DNA from 2 places in the Streptomyces sp. NPDC127190 genome. Region 2 is predicted to be linked to the other one. Evidence: riboswitches for the same ligand, from Rfam matches in the RefSeq annotation. Region 2 holds a riboswitch; the other holds the start of a gene.
What was found. A riboswitch is a leader RNA that binds a small molecule or an ion and turns the genes downstream of it on or off. The one in region 2 is predicted to bind cyclic di-AMP.

Region 1 (7,055 bases), on a different contig from region 2:
TCGGCGACCCCATGGTCAGCTGGCGTGACCACATGCCCGAGGGCATGCTCCTGAAATCGACCCCCGCCGCCTCCAGCTTCCACTGCCCGCAGTCCGGCCACACCCTGGGCGACTACTGCGACGCGGCCGGGATCCGCCGCCTGGTGACCGACGAGGACATCATCCCGGCGGAGACGTTCATCGCCTATGGCGAGTGGTTCCAGCAGCGGCTGGTCCCCGACCTGGAGCGGGTGCGGGTCGTCTCCGTGGACCGGGACAGGAGCGGAGGCTTCGAACTGAAGCTGGACTCGGGGGAGTTGTTCACCGCGCGCGCGGTCGTCGTCGCCACCGGCCTGTCCGGGCTGGCGCATCTGCCCGCGGAACTGGCCGGTGCGGCGGCCGACGGCCCCGCCCCGGCGGGCCCGGTCTCGCACAGCTCCCAGCACCACGACCTCGGCCGCTTCGCCGGCAAGGAGCTGATCGTGATCGGCGCCGGCCAGTCCGCGCTGGAGACGGCGGCGCTCGCCGCCGAGGCGGGCGCACGGGTGCGCGTGGTCGCGCGCGGCCGCGGCCGGGTCGCCTTCGGCGCCCCGCCCTGGGGCCAGCCGAAGCTGCGCCCCGAGTCCCCGTTCGGCCGCGCCTGGTCGCTGTGGGCGCTCAGCTACCACGCGCAGCCCTACCGCCACCTGCCCGAGGCCACCCGCCACTACCTGGTCCGGCGGGTCCTCGGCCCGCTCGGCGCCTGGTGGCTGCGCGAGCGCTTCGAGAGCGCCGTGCAGGTGCAGGAGGTGCAGCGGGTGGTGAGCGCCGAGGCGCCGGACGGCACCCCCGTCCTCACCGTCCGCACCCACGGCGGCCGTACCGAGCGGCTCACCGCCGACCATGTCATCGCCGCGACCGGCTACCGCGTCGACATCGCGGCGATGGACTTCCTCGGCCATGAGCTGCGCACCCGGCTCGCGCTCAGCCGGGGCACGCCCAAGCTCGGTGCCGGCTTCGTCTCCTCCGTACCCGGCCTGTACTTCACCGGCCTGCCGGCGGCGTCGTCGTACGGACCGGTGATGCGCTTCGTGTGCGGTACGGACTTCGCCTCCCCGCGCCTGGCGAAGCACCTGGCCGCGGCCCACGGCTGAGCTCCGGGCCGACGCGGGGCGTCATCAGCGGGAAGACACACACCAGTTGGGGGTGATCAGCACACAAGTGCGCGCTGTGACAGATGAGTCGGCGGGGCGTGGTGTCCGTATTCTCTGATCATGGCACCCTCCTCCGCATATTCACTCATCGCCACCGACCTGGACGGAACCCTGCTGCGCGGTGACGACACCGTCTCCGACCGGTCGCTCGCCGCGCTCGCGCGGGCGGCGCGGGCCGGTGCCCGGCATCTGGTGGTCACGGGCCGCCCGGCCCCGCGGGTACGGCCCCTGCTGGCCGTGCTCGGCTGCACGGGGCTCGCGGTGTGCGGGCAGGGCGCGCAGGTCTACGACGCCGGGGCCGGCCGTCTGGTGTGGTCGGTCCGGCTGGACCGGGAGCTGGCCGAGACGGCGCTCGGCAAGATCGAGGCGGAGGTGGGACAGGTCTTCGCCGCCGTCGACCAGGACGGGGTGGACGGGCTCACGCTCATCGAGCCCGGGTACCGGATGCCGCATCCGGCCCTGCCCGCGGTCCGGGTCGGCCGGCGCGACGACCTGTGGTGCGCGCCCATCAGCAAGGTGCTGCTGCGCCACGCCACCCTGTCGGACGACGAACTGGCGGCCACCGCGCGCGCGGTGGTGGGGTCGCTGGCGACGGTCACCATGTCGGGCCCGGGGATGGTGGAGCTCCAGCCGCGCGGGGTGACCAAGGCGACCGGGCTGGCGCTGGCCGCCGAGCGGCTCGGCACCGGCGCCGACCGGGCGCTGGCGTTCGGGGACATGCCCAACGACGTCCCGATGTTCGAGTGGGCCGGGCACGGGGTCGCCATGGCCAACGCGCATCCGGAACTGAAGGCGGTGGCCGACGAGGTCACCCTGTCGAACGAGGACGACGGCATCGCCGTCGTCCTCGAAAGACTCTTCCCTACCGACTGACCGGTTCTTCAGTAGGCACCGGCCGGTCGGGGACCTCAGTACGCGCCGAAGACGTTGTCGATGGACCCGTACCGCGCGGCGGCGTAGTTGCAGGCGGCCGTGATGTTCGCGACCGGGTCGTAGGGGTCGAAGGAGGTGCCGGCCACGTGGTAGGCCTGGAAGGTCGGGTCGATGACCTGGAGCAGGCCCTTGGAGGGGATGCCCGCGGCGGCGTTGGAGTCCCAGAGGTTGATGGCGTTCGGGTTGCCGGAGGACTCCCGCATGACATTGCGGTAGATGCCGTTGTAGGTGCCCGGGATGCCCTTCTGGGCCATGATCGCGAGCGACTCGCGGATCCAGCCGTCGAGGTTGTTCGGGTACCCGGCGAGCGTGGTGGAGGCCGTGGCGGTCGTGCCGGTGGCGGCGGACGCGGTGGTGGCGCCGATGAGCGGCAGGGCGAGGACGGCGACGCCGGTGCCGGCGACGGCGAGCGCGCGGACGAGGCGGTTGGTGCGGGGACGGCGGGGCTGAGCGGCAGCAGACATGGGGGCGTTCCTCTCCGGCGCCTGCGAGGTGAGCTGTCGGGTTCGGGCGGGGAGGTGCCCGGCCGTGCCCTGGAGGAGGCATGGCTTCACCCCTAGCCGGGCCGGTGCGGCGTGTGCCTTCCGGTCCGGCGGCTTACCTGGGTCCCCCGCTCCTGCCGTACGAATGGGTTCGTGGATGGGTATGCGGGCGGCGGCAGGATTCGGCGTCCGCCCGACGGCCCGGAACGTATGCGAGAGCACATGTCGGGAACAAGTACTGGATTCACACAACGCACTATTTGACCTTGGTCTGCGCCATATGGGGTACTTGATCCTTTGCGGTTGCCAATGCTCAACTCGCTTGCAGGACAAGGAGGAAGCGGGCCTGCGGGGGAGGGGTGCCCGGGACTGGCCGCGTGACCCAATTCACGGAATAGCAAGTCATTCCAAAACGGACATGAGGGATTCAAGGTACCCATTGGATCTAATGGGTGTAATGGATGTAATGGAGTTGCCCGCGCGGCGCGACAAGGCGCTCGGAGTTCTGTTAAGTCGATAGATGTCCGTTCTTGCCATCCGATCGGAACCTTAGTGATCATGATCCGATGTCGACCGGGCTGGACCGGTGGGCGCTATCGGTGATCGAAACAGGACCGGATACGCTGACTCGAGTGATGGCAGCGACCTATCGACAAACCGTGTAATCGCCAGCAGACACCAGCAGACAGGAGACCCCTCGTGACCGTCGTCGGGCCGTTCGGGCTGAGCGTGCGGGACCAGGCTCTGGAAGCCGATGTCCAGGCCGGATTGACGGCTGTCGAGGAAGGCTTGCTCGAGGCCACCAAGAGCGAGGTTCCGTTCATCACGGAGGCCGCACAGCACCTCGTACGGGCCGGCGGGAAGCGGTTCAGGCCACTGCTCGTCATGCTCGCGGCGCAGTTCGGCGACCCCTACGCCCCGGGCGTGGTGCCGTCGGCCGTCGTCGTCGAGCTGACCCATCTGGCCACGCTGTACCACGACGACGTCATGGACGAGGCCGCCGTGCGGCGCGGCGTGGACAGCGCCAACACCCGCTGGGGCAACTCCGTCGCGGTCCTCACCGGCGACTTCCTCTTCGCCCGGGCCTCCCAGATCCTCGCCGACCTGGGCCCCGAGGCGGTCCGGGTCCAGGCCCTCGCGTTCGAACGGCTGGTCACCGGCCAGATCCTGGAGACCGCCGGTCCCTCGGACGGCCGTGACCCGGTCGAGCACTACCTGGACGTGCTCGCCGGCAAGACGGGCTCGCTGGTGGCGGTCTCCTGCCGGTTCGGCGCGATGATGTCCGGCGCCGACGAGACGGTCGTCGACGTCCTCACCCAGTACGGCGAGCGGCTCGGGGTCGCCTTCCAGCTCGCCGACGACGTCCTGGACATCGCCTCCGACTCGCACGAGTCCGGCAAGACCCCGGGCACCGACCTGCGCGAGGGCATCCCGACCCTCCCCGTGCTCCGGCTGCGCGAGCGGGCGGCCCGGCTGGGTCTGCCCGAGGACATCGCGCTGTGCGAGCTGCTCGACTCCGACCTCAGCGACGACGCACGGCACGCCGAGGTGCTGACCGCGCTGCGCGCCCACCCCGCGCTGGAGCAGGCCCGCCGGGACACGGTGCGGTACGCGGAGGAGGCGCGGGCCGCGCTGTCGCCGCTGCGGGAGTGCGACGCCAAGGCAGCGCTGCTGGAGCTGTGCGACGCGGTGGTCCACCGGGCCGGCTGACGCCCGTTCGACGGATGCCCTGCGGGCCCCGTGCGGGCCCCGTGCGGGCCCCGTGTGGGCCCTGGGCGGGCCCGACCCCTACGGGTTCGAAGCGGTCGCAGCGCCTCCATGTCATACCCCAGGCGTACACGGAGTTGGCTCCGAGGTCTGACGCTTTCTCATGGCCGATTTGGTGAGATGGAAACCACGGAAATCACCACTCCTCACCGATTCGGGTGAGAATGGCGGCTCAGGTGGACCAGCGTGGGGACAGCCGCCGCCGACGACGGAGGTAAGGCACACATGGCACCGTACGAATCCGACGACGCACCGAGCGCTGCGCGGGACGAGGACGCGCGCTCCGGCCGACGCAAGGCCGCCCGGTACGCCGTGCCGGTCGCGGTGGTGGGAGTGGCGGCGGCCACCATCGGGCTGGTCCCGGCGCTCGCCAACTCCGGCGACCCGGACCTGCCCCGGGTCACCGCACAGCAGCTCATCGAGAAGATCGCCAAGTCGGACGTGCAGCAGCTGTCCGGCACCGTGAAGATCAGCACCGACCTCGGCCTGCCGAACCTCGGCGGCCTGGAGAACAGCCTCGCCTCCGGCGCGGGCAAGGGCGACGGCTCCTCCGCCGACCCGCAGGCCAAGCTCACCGAGCTGGTCTCCGGCACGCACACGCTGCGCGTCGCCGCCGACGGCCCCGACCGGCAGAAGCTGTCGCTGCTGGAGACCGGCGCCGAGTACAGCATCATCCACAACGGCCGGGACGTCTGGGGGTACGACAGCCGGAGCAACCAGGTCCACCACAGCACCAAGGCCGCTGACGGCGCCCGGCACGGGGAGCGCGCGGGCGAGCCGCCGGCCACGCCCAAGGACTTCGCCGACCAGGCCCTGAAGGCGGTGGACGACACCACGTCCGTCACCGTCGACGGCACCGCGCAGGTCGCCGGGCGGGACGCCTACAAGCTGCTGATCAAGCCCAGGCAGTCGGGCACCACGGTCGGCGCGATCAGCATCGCCGTCGACGCGAAGACGGGCCTGCCGCTGAAGTTCACGCTGACCCCGAAGAGCGGCGGCGCCGCCGTCGTCGACGTGGGCTTCACCCAGGTCTCCTTCGCCAAGCCGGCCGCCGCCACCTTCGACTTCACCCCGCCCAAGGGTGCGAAGGTCACCGAGGACAAGCAGGACCACAAGGCCCGCGAGCACGCTCCGGCGGCGGGCCGGGACTTCGCCCGGGGGTTCGATCCGGCCGAGGTGCTGGGCAAGGGCTGGTCGTCCGTCGCCACCTTCGACACCGGTGCCAAGGGCGGCCTGCCCACCGGCGCCAAGGGCGGTGACCTCGGTGGCTTCCTCGGCTCGCTCGGCGACCAGGTCTCCGGGAAGTTCGGCAAGGGCACGGTCTTCTCCACCCGCCTGGTCAACGCGCTGATCACCGACGACGGCAAGGTGTACGCCGGAGCGGTGACCAAGGAGGCCCTGGTCAAGGCGGCCAACGAGGGCAAGTAGGCCCTGCCGGGGGGGCGGGGCCGGGCCCCGGGGAGGCGGCCTTCGCCTCCCCGGGCGGGCACGGGACGAGGGGGAGCCGATGGGCGAGCCGTCACAGGACCTGCGCGCTTCAGGGGACGCGGACCCACGCGCCGCCGACCCGCCTGCCGCTGACCCGCCTGTCGCGGACCCGCACGCCGCTGACCCGCACGCCGTGGCGGACGCCCCGCCGTATGCCATCGCCACCCGCGGCCTCACCAAGCGCTACCGCGGCGGACAGCTCGCCGTCGACGGCCTGGACCTGACCGTCCCGGCGGGCAGCGTCTTCGGCTTCCTCGGCCCGAACGGCTCCGGCAAGACCACCACCATCCGCATGCTGATGGGCCTGATCGAGCCGACCTCCGGCACCGCCCGGGTACTGGGCCGCCCGATGCCCCGGGCGGCCCGTGCCGTGCTGCCCCAGGTGGGCGCGCTCATCGAGGGCCCCGCGCTGTACGGCTTCCTCTCCGGCCGGGACAACCTGCTGCGCTACGACGCCGCCGACCCGACCGCCGACCCCCGCACCCGGCACGCACGCGTCGCCGCCGCGCTGGACCGGGTGGGTCTCACCGCCGCGTCCGGCAAGAAGGCGAGGGCCTACTCGCTCGGCATGAAACAGCGCCTGGGACTGGCCGCCGCCCTGCTCCAGCCGCGCCGGCTGCTCGTCCTGGACGAGCCGACCAACGGCCTCGACCCGCAGGGCATGCGCGAGATCCGCACCCTGGTCAGGGAGTTGGCCGCCGACGGCACCACCGTGTTCCTCTCCTCGCACCTGCTCGACGAGATCGAGCAGGTCTGCACCCACGCGGCGGTCATGACGCAGGGCCGGCTCGTCGTGCAGGGCTCGGTGGCCGAGCTGGCGGCCGGGGCGCGCGGGCGGCTGGCGGTGACGACCCCGGACCCGGCCGAGGCGGCCCGGGTACTCAAGGAGCTGGGGCTCGCGGACGTCACCACCGACGGCGACCGGGTCACCGGGGAACCACCCGCGCGGGACCTCGCCGAGGTGAACGCGGCCCTGGTCGCGGCCGGCATAAGGGTGCGCGGCTTCACGCTCGAACGGGCCTCGCTGGAGGACGCGTTCGTGGCGCTGACCGGGGAGGGCTTCGATGTCACGGGCTGAGACCCTGCCGGGCGGGGGTGAGAGCCTGCCGGGCGGGGGTGAGAGCCTGCCGGCCGCACCCCCGCCCCCGGCCGCGGGGGCGCCCCGGCCGCGCCCGAACTCCGCGCAGGGGCGGCCCCGCGGGGGGCGGGCCCC
Region 2 (7,055 bases):
GGCGAACTTCTGGCACACCGGCGGCGACAAGGTCGTCTACACCACCGACCGGGGCGCCGAACGGGCCGCAGGCCTGCTCGGCGGCACGGCCGATGTCGTCGCGCTCGGGCCCGGCCTCGACTGGCGGCTGCTGCTGAAGCACCTGTACGAGGTGCGGGGTGTGCGGCGGCTGATGGTCGAGGGCGGCGGCCAGGTGCACACCCAGCTGCTCCAGCAGGGTCTCGCCGACGAACTCCAGCTGGTCCTCGCCCCGCTCTTCGTCGGTGACCCGGCGGCCCCGCGGCTGTTCGGCCCCGGGGGCTATCAGCCGGGCCGGCTGCGGCTCACCGAGACGCGCCGGATCGAGGACGTCGTCCTCATGCGGTACGAGCCCACCGCCCCCGGCACCGGTGCGGCCGCCACCGCCGCCGACCGGCACTGGCTGCGCACCGCCTGTGAGCTGGCCGCCCAGTGTCCGCCCTCGGAGACCGCGTTCAGCGTGGGCGCGGTGGTGGTCGCCGCGGACGGCACCGAGCTGGCCCGCGGCCACTCCCGGGAGGGCGGCGACGCGGTGGTCCACGCGGAGGAGGCGGCGCTGGCGAAGCTGGACCTGGCCGATCCGCGGCTGCCCGGCGCCACGGTCTACAGCAGCCTGGAGCCCTGTGCGCGGCGGGCGTCGCGGCCGGCGCCCTGTGCGGAGCTGATCCTCGGGGCGGGGGTGCGCCGGGTGGTCACCGCCTGGCGGGAGCCGGACACCTTCGTGGCGTCGGCCGACGGGGCCGGGCTGCTCGGTGCGGGGGGAGTGGAGGTCGTGGTCGTCCCCGAGCTGGAGGCGGTCGCCAAGGCGCCGAACTCTCATCTGTTGGCGGGCTGACTCCCGGCCCGCTTGGCCCGGTGAAACAGGCCGGCGCCCCTGCGGGGGCGCCCCTAGGGCCGTACACGCTCATGGAAACACTCAGGGCCGGAAACCATTGCTGGTTTCCGGCCCTGAGTTTCAGTAGCGGGGACAGGATTTGAACCTGCGACCTCTGGGTTATGAGCCCAGCGAGCTACCGAGCTGCTCCACCCCGCGTCGTTGTGACTTCAGTGTACGTCATCCGTGGGGTCCCGCGCACATCGGTTTACGGCGGGTCCTTTGGACGGGCTCATCCGGTCGGCCCACCGGGGTCGCCCGGCCTTGCCGGGCCCGCAAATCTGGAGGTACGTCGGACATGCGGGAGAGACACGGTGCGCCCTGGTGAGGTGGAGGAGAGCCCGTACGCCAGGGCGGGCGGCCGGCTCCCCGGCGACCCGGTGCCCGGGCCGGGCCACGGCGACCGGCCCGCCCCCGTGCGCCCTTCCCCGCTTGCTCCGCGCCGTCCGAGTGCCCGCGCCCTGGCCCGGGGCCTGCCCGTCCTGCTGATCTTCTGCGGTGTCCTCTACGGCCTGCTGACGCCGAGGGACTTCACCGCCGTCCCCTTCTTCACCGCCGCCGTGCTGATCGCGGCCCCGCTCAGTTCGCTGCGCAGCACCGCGCTGACCGGCCTCGCGGCGCTCGGCGCCACCTACGCCGTGCATGCGCAGGGCGGTGCCCGTCCGGCCGTGGCCACGGTCACCGATCTGGTCACCGTGGCCAGCGTCGCCGTGCTGGCCGGCGCCATCAACCGGGTGGTCCGCCTGGGTGACCGGCGGCTGGCCTCCGCCCGGGAGATCGCCGAGGCCGCCCAGCGGGCCGTACTGCCGGAGCCCGCGGCGCGGATCGGCGGTTTCCGGATCGCCGCCCGTTACGAGGCGGCGCGGCAGGACGCGTCCATCGGCGGCGACCTGTACGCGGTGCAGGACAGCCCGTACGGCGTCCGGCTGATCGTCGGGGATGTGCGGGGCAAGGGGCTGGGTGCCGTCGCGGCCGTCGCCGTGGTGATCGGCGCGTTCCGGGAGGCGGCCGAGCAGGAGGCCACGCTGGAGGAGGTGGCGCAGCGGCTGGAGCGGGCGCTGGCCCGCGAGGGCGCCCGGCGGGACGGTATCGACGCCTTCGAGGGGTTCACCACCGCCGTACTGGCCGAACTCCCGCACGGCGAGGGGCTCGTCCGGGTCGTCAACCGCGGCCATCCGCCGCCGCTGCTGCTGTACGCCGACGGCGCGGTGCGCACGCTGGCCGGGCCCGAGCCCGCGCTGCCGCTCGGCATGGGTGATCTCGGGGTGTGGCCGGACCGGGTGCTGGAGGCGGCCTTTCCGGGTGGGGCCACCCTGCTGCTCTACACCGACGGGCTGTCCGAGGCCCGGGACGTCCACGGCCGGTTCTACGACCCCGAGCGGCGGCTTACCGGCCGTACCTTCGCCGGTCCGGGCGCGCTGCTGGGGCGGCTCGCGGACGAGGTGCGGAGGCACTCCGGGGGAGGGATGGCGGATGACATGGCGCTGCTCGCCGTACGGCACCCCTGAGGGTCTCCCCGCAGGGGGTTCACGATGAGTGACCGGGCGACTCCGCGCGCATAACATCTGAGTCACCATCAAAAACGCTGTGACTCCTGAACGGTGGCCGAGTCGCCGTCAACTCGCCCGGTTTGCTGGTCTTGTGACCCTTAAGTACCGGCATAAAAGGTTAACGATCAAGCTGGACGGGCTTGGAAAGTAACCGCAGGGTCTATTAACGTTCGATAACGCAGCGCGGTCGTCCCAGCCGTCACAAGAGGCGGCTCCGTGCGCACGCGCCGAATCCCGTAAGGGAACCGGGGAACCACCACCTTGGGGTGAATCACGCGGACACCGTCGTGGACTTGCCGAGCGGACTCGGCCCACGATCGGTTTACGCGCGTAGGAGACCTTCCTGCTCCGAACCCGTCAGCTAACCCGGTAGGCGGAGGAAGGAAAGGAGCGCGCCCGCGTGGCGTCCAACCGGCCTGCCCCAGAAGCCCCGTTCATACCCGCTCAGCGCGAGACGGACACCTTCGGATACGGCTCCCCCGCCGCCGAGGACGGCCCCTGGGAGGAGTGGAACCCCACTGCGGAGTCCGTCGCTCCGGTCCGCGGTCGGCACCGCGTCGCCAAGCAGCGCGGCGGCTTCGCGCGCAGCTCCACCGTCCTCGGTGTCGGCGTGATGGCCGCCGTCGGCGCGGGCGGCATGGCCAGCGCCAACCCCGGCAAGGTGCCGGTCTCCGTCTCCATGCCGGACCTGGACTCCGTCGAGCACCTCTTCGGCGGCGACTCCGCCGACGCCCCCAAGGACGCCGGCGGCACGCTCGGCACCGTCGGCGTGGCCTCGGCCGAGGCCGGGCAGAGCGGTGGCGCGGGCGAGGCCCTGCGCAACCGGATCATGGCCCAGGCCGAGCAGCAGAAGGGGCAGGCCGACAGCAAGGCCACCATCGCCGCGCTCGCCGCCTCCGAGAAGCAGACCGCCGCCGCGGCCGCCAAGGCCGAGCAGGCGGCCGCCGCCAAGGCCGCCGCCGCCAAGCAGAAGGCGGAGGCCGACGCCAAGAAGGAGGCCGAGGCCAAGCGCCTGGCCGAGCTGGCCAAGCAGTACTCGCTGCCGGTCGTGTCCTACACGATCACCGGCACCTTCGGGCAGCCCGGCTCGATGTGGTCCTCCGGCTACCACACCGGCCTGGACTTCGCCGCCCCCACCGGCACCCTCATCAAGTCGGTGCACGCCGGCAAGGTGACCGAGGCGGGCTGGGCCGGCGCCTACGGCTACCGCACGGTCATCACCCTCGACGACGGCACCCAGCTCTGGTACTGCCACCAGTCCTCGATCAACGTCTCGGTCGGCCAGCAGGTGAACACCGGCGACGTCATCGGCCGCGTCGGTGCGACCGGCAACGTCACCGGGCCGCACCTGCACCTGGAGGTCCACCCGGACGGCCAGCCCACCGCCATCGACCCCATGGCCTGGCTGCGCGACAAGGGCCTCAACCCCTGACAGGCCCGGCTTTCCGGGTGAACGCGGCGCCGGCGGAGGAATGCGCTTCCTCTCGCCGGCGTTGGCATTGATCATGACTTCACTGCGCACACTCGGCTCTTCCGACCTCGAGGTCTTCCCGCTCGCCCTGGGCGGCAACGTCTTCGGCTGGACCGCCGACGAGGACACCTCCTTCGCCGTCCTCGACGCCTACACGGCCGCCGGCGGCAACTTCATCGACACCGCGGACGTCTACTCGGCCTGGGCCGAGGGCAACAAGGGCGGCGAGTCGGAGACGATCATCGGCGCGTGGCTGAAGGCGCGCGGCAACCGCGACAACGTCGTCGTCGCCACCAAGGTCAGCCAGCACCCCGAGTTCCAGGGCCTGTCCGCGGCCACCATCAAGGCCGCCGCCGACGCCTCCCTGCGCCGTCTCGGCACCGACTACATCGACCTGTACTACACCCACTACGACCAGCCCGAGGTGCCGGTCGAGGAGATCATCGGCGCCCTGGACGAGCTGGTGAAGGCGGGCAAGGTCCGGCACATCGCCGCCTCCAACATCGGCGCCGAGCGCCTTCAGGCCTCCCTGGACTTCTCCGCCCGCGAGGGCCTGGCCCGCTATGTCGCCGTCCAGCCCCACTACAACCTGGTCTCCCGCGACACCTACGAGGGTGACCTCCAGGACCTCGCCGCCCGCGAGGGCCTGTCCGCGGTCCCGTACTACGCCCTCGCCTCCGGCTTCCTGACCGGCAAGTACCGCCCCGGTGCGACGGTCGACAGCGCCCGCGCCGGAGCCGCCGCGAAGCACCTGGAGTCCGAGCGCGGCCGGCGGGTCCTCGCCGCCCTGGACGAGGTCGCCGCCGCCCATGAGGCCCCGGTCGCCACGGTCGCCCTGGCCTGGCTCGCCGCCCAGCCGACGGTGGCGGCTCCCATCGCCTCGGCCCGTACGGTGTCCCAGCTGCCGGCCCTGACGGAGGTGGCGAACCTGACCCTGACGAAGGAGCAGCTCACGACGCTGACCGAGGCGTCGGCCTGATCACCGTCTCCCCGGTGTGACCCGGCGGTGCCGATCCCCGCGAGATCCCGGCCCCTAGGTGCGGTAGGGGTTGTATGCGGGATACCCGGAGTACCCGGAGTACCCGGAGTACCCGGAGTACGTGGAGTATCCGGCGTACCCGGGGTTTCCGGGGTTCGGCGCCGCCGGGTGTGCGTACGGCGGCCAGTACGCCGGGGCAGGGGCGATGGCCCGGGCCGCGTACTCGAGCGCGGGACGCGCCGTCTCCCTGCGGCGCCACAGCTCCTCCAGCACCTCCCGCTCCCGTACGACGAAGTCGGCCCCGGCCCGGCCCCGGCGCCCCCGGCGCCGCAGTGACGCCAGCGAGGTGGCGTACGTCTCGTACTCCGCCACCACCCGGGCGGCCGGGCGCCCGGCGTGGTGCCGGGCGAAGTCCCGGGCCATCCGCCGCGCCCGCATCGAACCGAGCGCGAACGGCTCGCCCGGGCCCAGCCACCCCGCCGACACATACGCCGGCAGCTCCTCCCGCACGATCCGCAGCTCCCGCTGCCGCGTCCAGATCGACAGCCAGGTCAGCAGCGCGAACACGGGCACCATGAAGCCGCCGTACACGCCGAAGAAGCCGTACGGCCCGAAGGTGGCGGAGCCGTTCCACAGGGCGTGCATGCTCATCGCGAGCAGCAGCCCGCCGAGCGGCACCAGGGTGCGCCGGGCCCGCTGCCGCTCCCCGGACAGCGCGGCCACGCCGAAGCCGAGCCCGGTGAGGGTGGTGAACAGGGGGTGCGCGAACGGGGACATCACGATGCGCACGAAGAAGGTCGCGGCGGTGACGGAGGCGATGCCGCGGTCGCCGGTGAGCTGGTCGGTCCCGAAGGCCGTACCGAGGTAGAGGATGTTCTCGGTGAACGCGAACCCGGTCGCGGTGGTCCCGGCTATCACCACGCCGTCCACGATCCCGGTGAAGTCGCGTCTCTTGAAGAGGAAGACCAGCAGCACGGCCGCGGCTTTCGCGGACTCCTCGACGATCGGCGCTATCACCGTCGCCCCGAGGGTGTCGGCGCCGGCCTGGTCGGCGGTGGCGGTGGCTATCCAGTGGGTCGCGAAGCTGTTGGCGACGATGGCTATCAGCGCCGCCGCGCAGGCCCCCCAGGCGAAGGCGAAGACCTGGTTCCGCCAAGGGCCGGGCTCGACCCGGTCCAGCCAGCGGAAGGCGGATATGAGCCAGGGCACGGGCAGCACGGCCAGCCCGAGCCCGACCAGGAACCCTTCCGTGCCGGTCTGCCGGCGCACCAGCGCGAGAATCACCAGCCCGGACAGCGCGAGCAGCGTGATCAGTGCTCCGTACCGCACCCACCGGTGCTGCCACCAGTGCGGATGGCGCAGGGTGCCGCCGCCGGGGCTGAGGGGGTAGGTCGGGTACGGGGGACTGGTGGCCACGGGCATCGACCCTAACGACGGCGGGACGAGGGGCCGGCGCGTTTCCGCCCCTGCTTGCTGGACTTATCCGTCCTGGCCGTGCGGTACGCGCCGGAACAGCAGATCGTTCACCACATGACCCTTGTCCAGCCCCTGCCCCTCGAAACGGGTCAGCGGCCGGAATGCGGGCCGGGGCGCGAAACCGCCGTCCGCCTGCGTGTTCTCGAAGGCCGGGTGGGCGCTGAGCACCTCGAGCATCTGCTCGGCGTACGGCTCCCAGTCGGTCGCGCAGTGCACGATCGCGCCGGGCTTCAGCCGCTCGGCGGCGAGCGTCAGGAACTCGGGCTGGATCAGCCGGCGCTTGTGGTGCCGCTTCTTGGGCCAGGGGTCCGGGAAGTACACGCGCAGCCCGTCGAGGGAGTCGGGCCGGAGCATCTCGCGGAGCAGGATGATCGCGTCCCCGTTGCCCACCCGGACGTTGGACAGCCCGTTCTGGTCGGCGAGGTTCAGCAGGTTGCCCTGGCCCGGGGTGTGCACGTCGATGGCGAGGATGTTGGTGTCCGGGTCGGCGGCGGCCATCTGCGCGGTGGCCTCGCCCATCCCGAACCCGATCTCCAGCACGACCGGCCTGTCGTTGCCGAACAGCTCGCCGAGGTCGATGATCCGCTGCCCGTCGATGTCCAGCCCCCACTGGGGCCACAGCCGCTGGAGGGCGTCGGCCTGCCCGGCCGTCACCCGGCTGCGCCGCGGCTGGAAGCTGCGGATCCG

Region 1: linked by a shared signal. The riboswitch ahead of ACFVIU_RS10300 (transglycosylase SLT domain-containing protein) and the one ahead of ACFVIU_RS38270 (M23 family metallopeptidase) in region 2 are both predicted to bind cyclic di-AMP.

What each region holds. Positions count from the first base shown of each region.
Region 1 is NZ_JBHXVE010000005.1:11,286-18,340, reverse strand. It holds gene ACFVIU_RS10310 (FAD-dependent oxidoreductase) at 1-1,112, shown strand, start outside; gene ACFVIU_RS10305 (HAD family hydrolase) at 1,233-2,045, shown strand; gene ACFVIU_RS10300 (transglycosylase SLT domain-containing protein) at 2,081-2,569, opposite strand; cyclic di-AMP (ydaO/yuaA leader) riboswitch at 2,575-2,754, opposite strand; gene ACFVIU_RS10295 (polyprenyl synthetase family protein) at 3,287-4,297, shown strand; gene ACFVIU_RS10290 (outer membrane lipoprotein carrier protein LolA) at 4,580-5,782, shown strand; gene ACFVIU_RS10285 (ABC transporter ATP-binding protein) at 5,862-6,920, shown strand.
Region 2 is NZ_JBHXVE010000050.1:1,791-8,845, forward strand. It holds gene ACFVIU_RS38255 (dihydrofolate reductase family protein) at 1-853, shown strand, start outside; tRNA gene ACFVIU_RS38260 (tRNA-Met) at 978-1,051, opposite strand; gene ACFVIU_RS38265 (PP2C family protein-serine/threonine phosphatase) at 1,207-2,400, shown strand; cyclic di-AMP (ydaO/yuaA leader) riboswitch at 2,658-2,835, shown strand; gene ACFVIU_RS38270 (M23 family metallopeptidase) at 2,843-3,874, shown strand; gene ACFVIU_RS38275 (aldo/keto reductase) at 3,948-4,892, shown strand; gene ACFVIU_RS38280 (PrsW family intramembrane metalloprotease) at 4,947-6,308, opposite strand; gene trmB (tRNA (guanosine(46)-N7)-methyltransferase TrmB) at 6,372-7,055, opposite strand, start outside.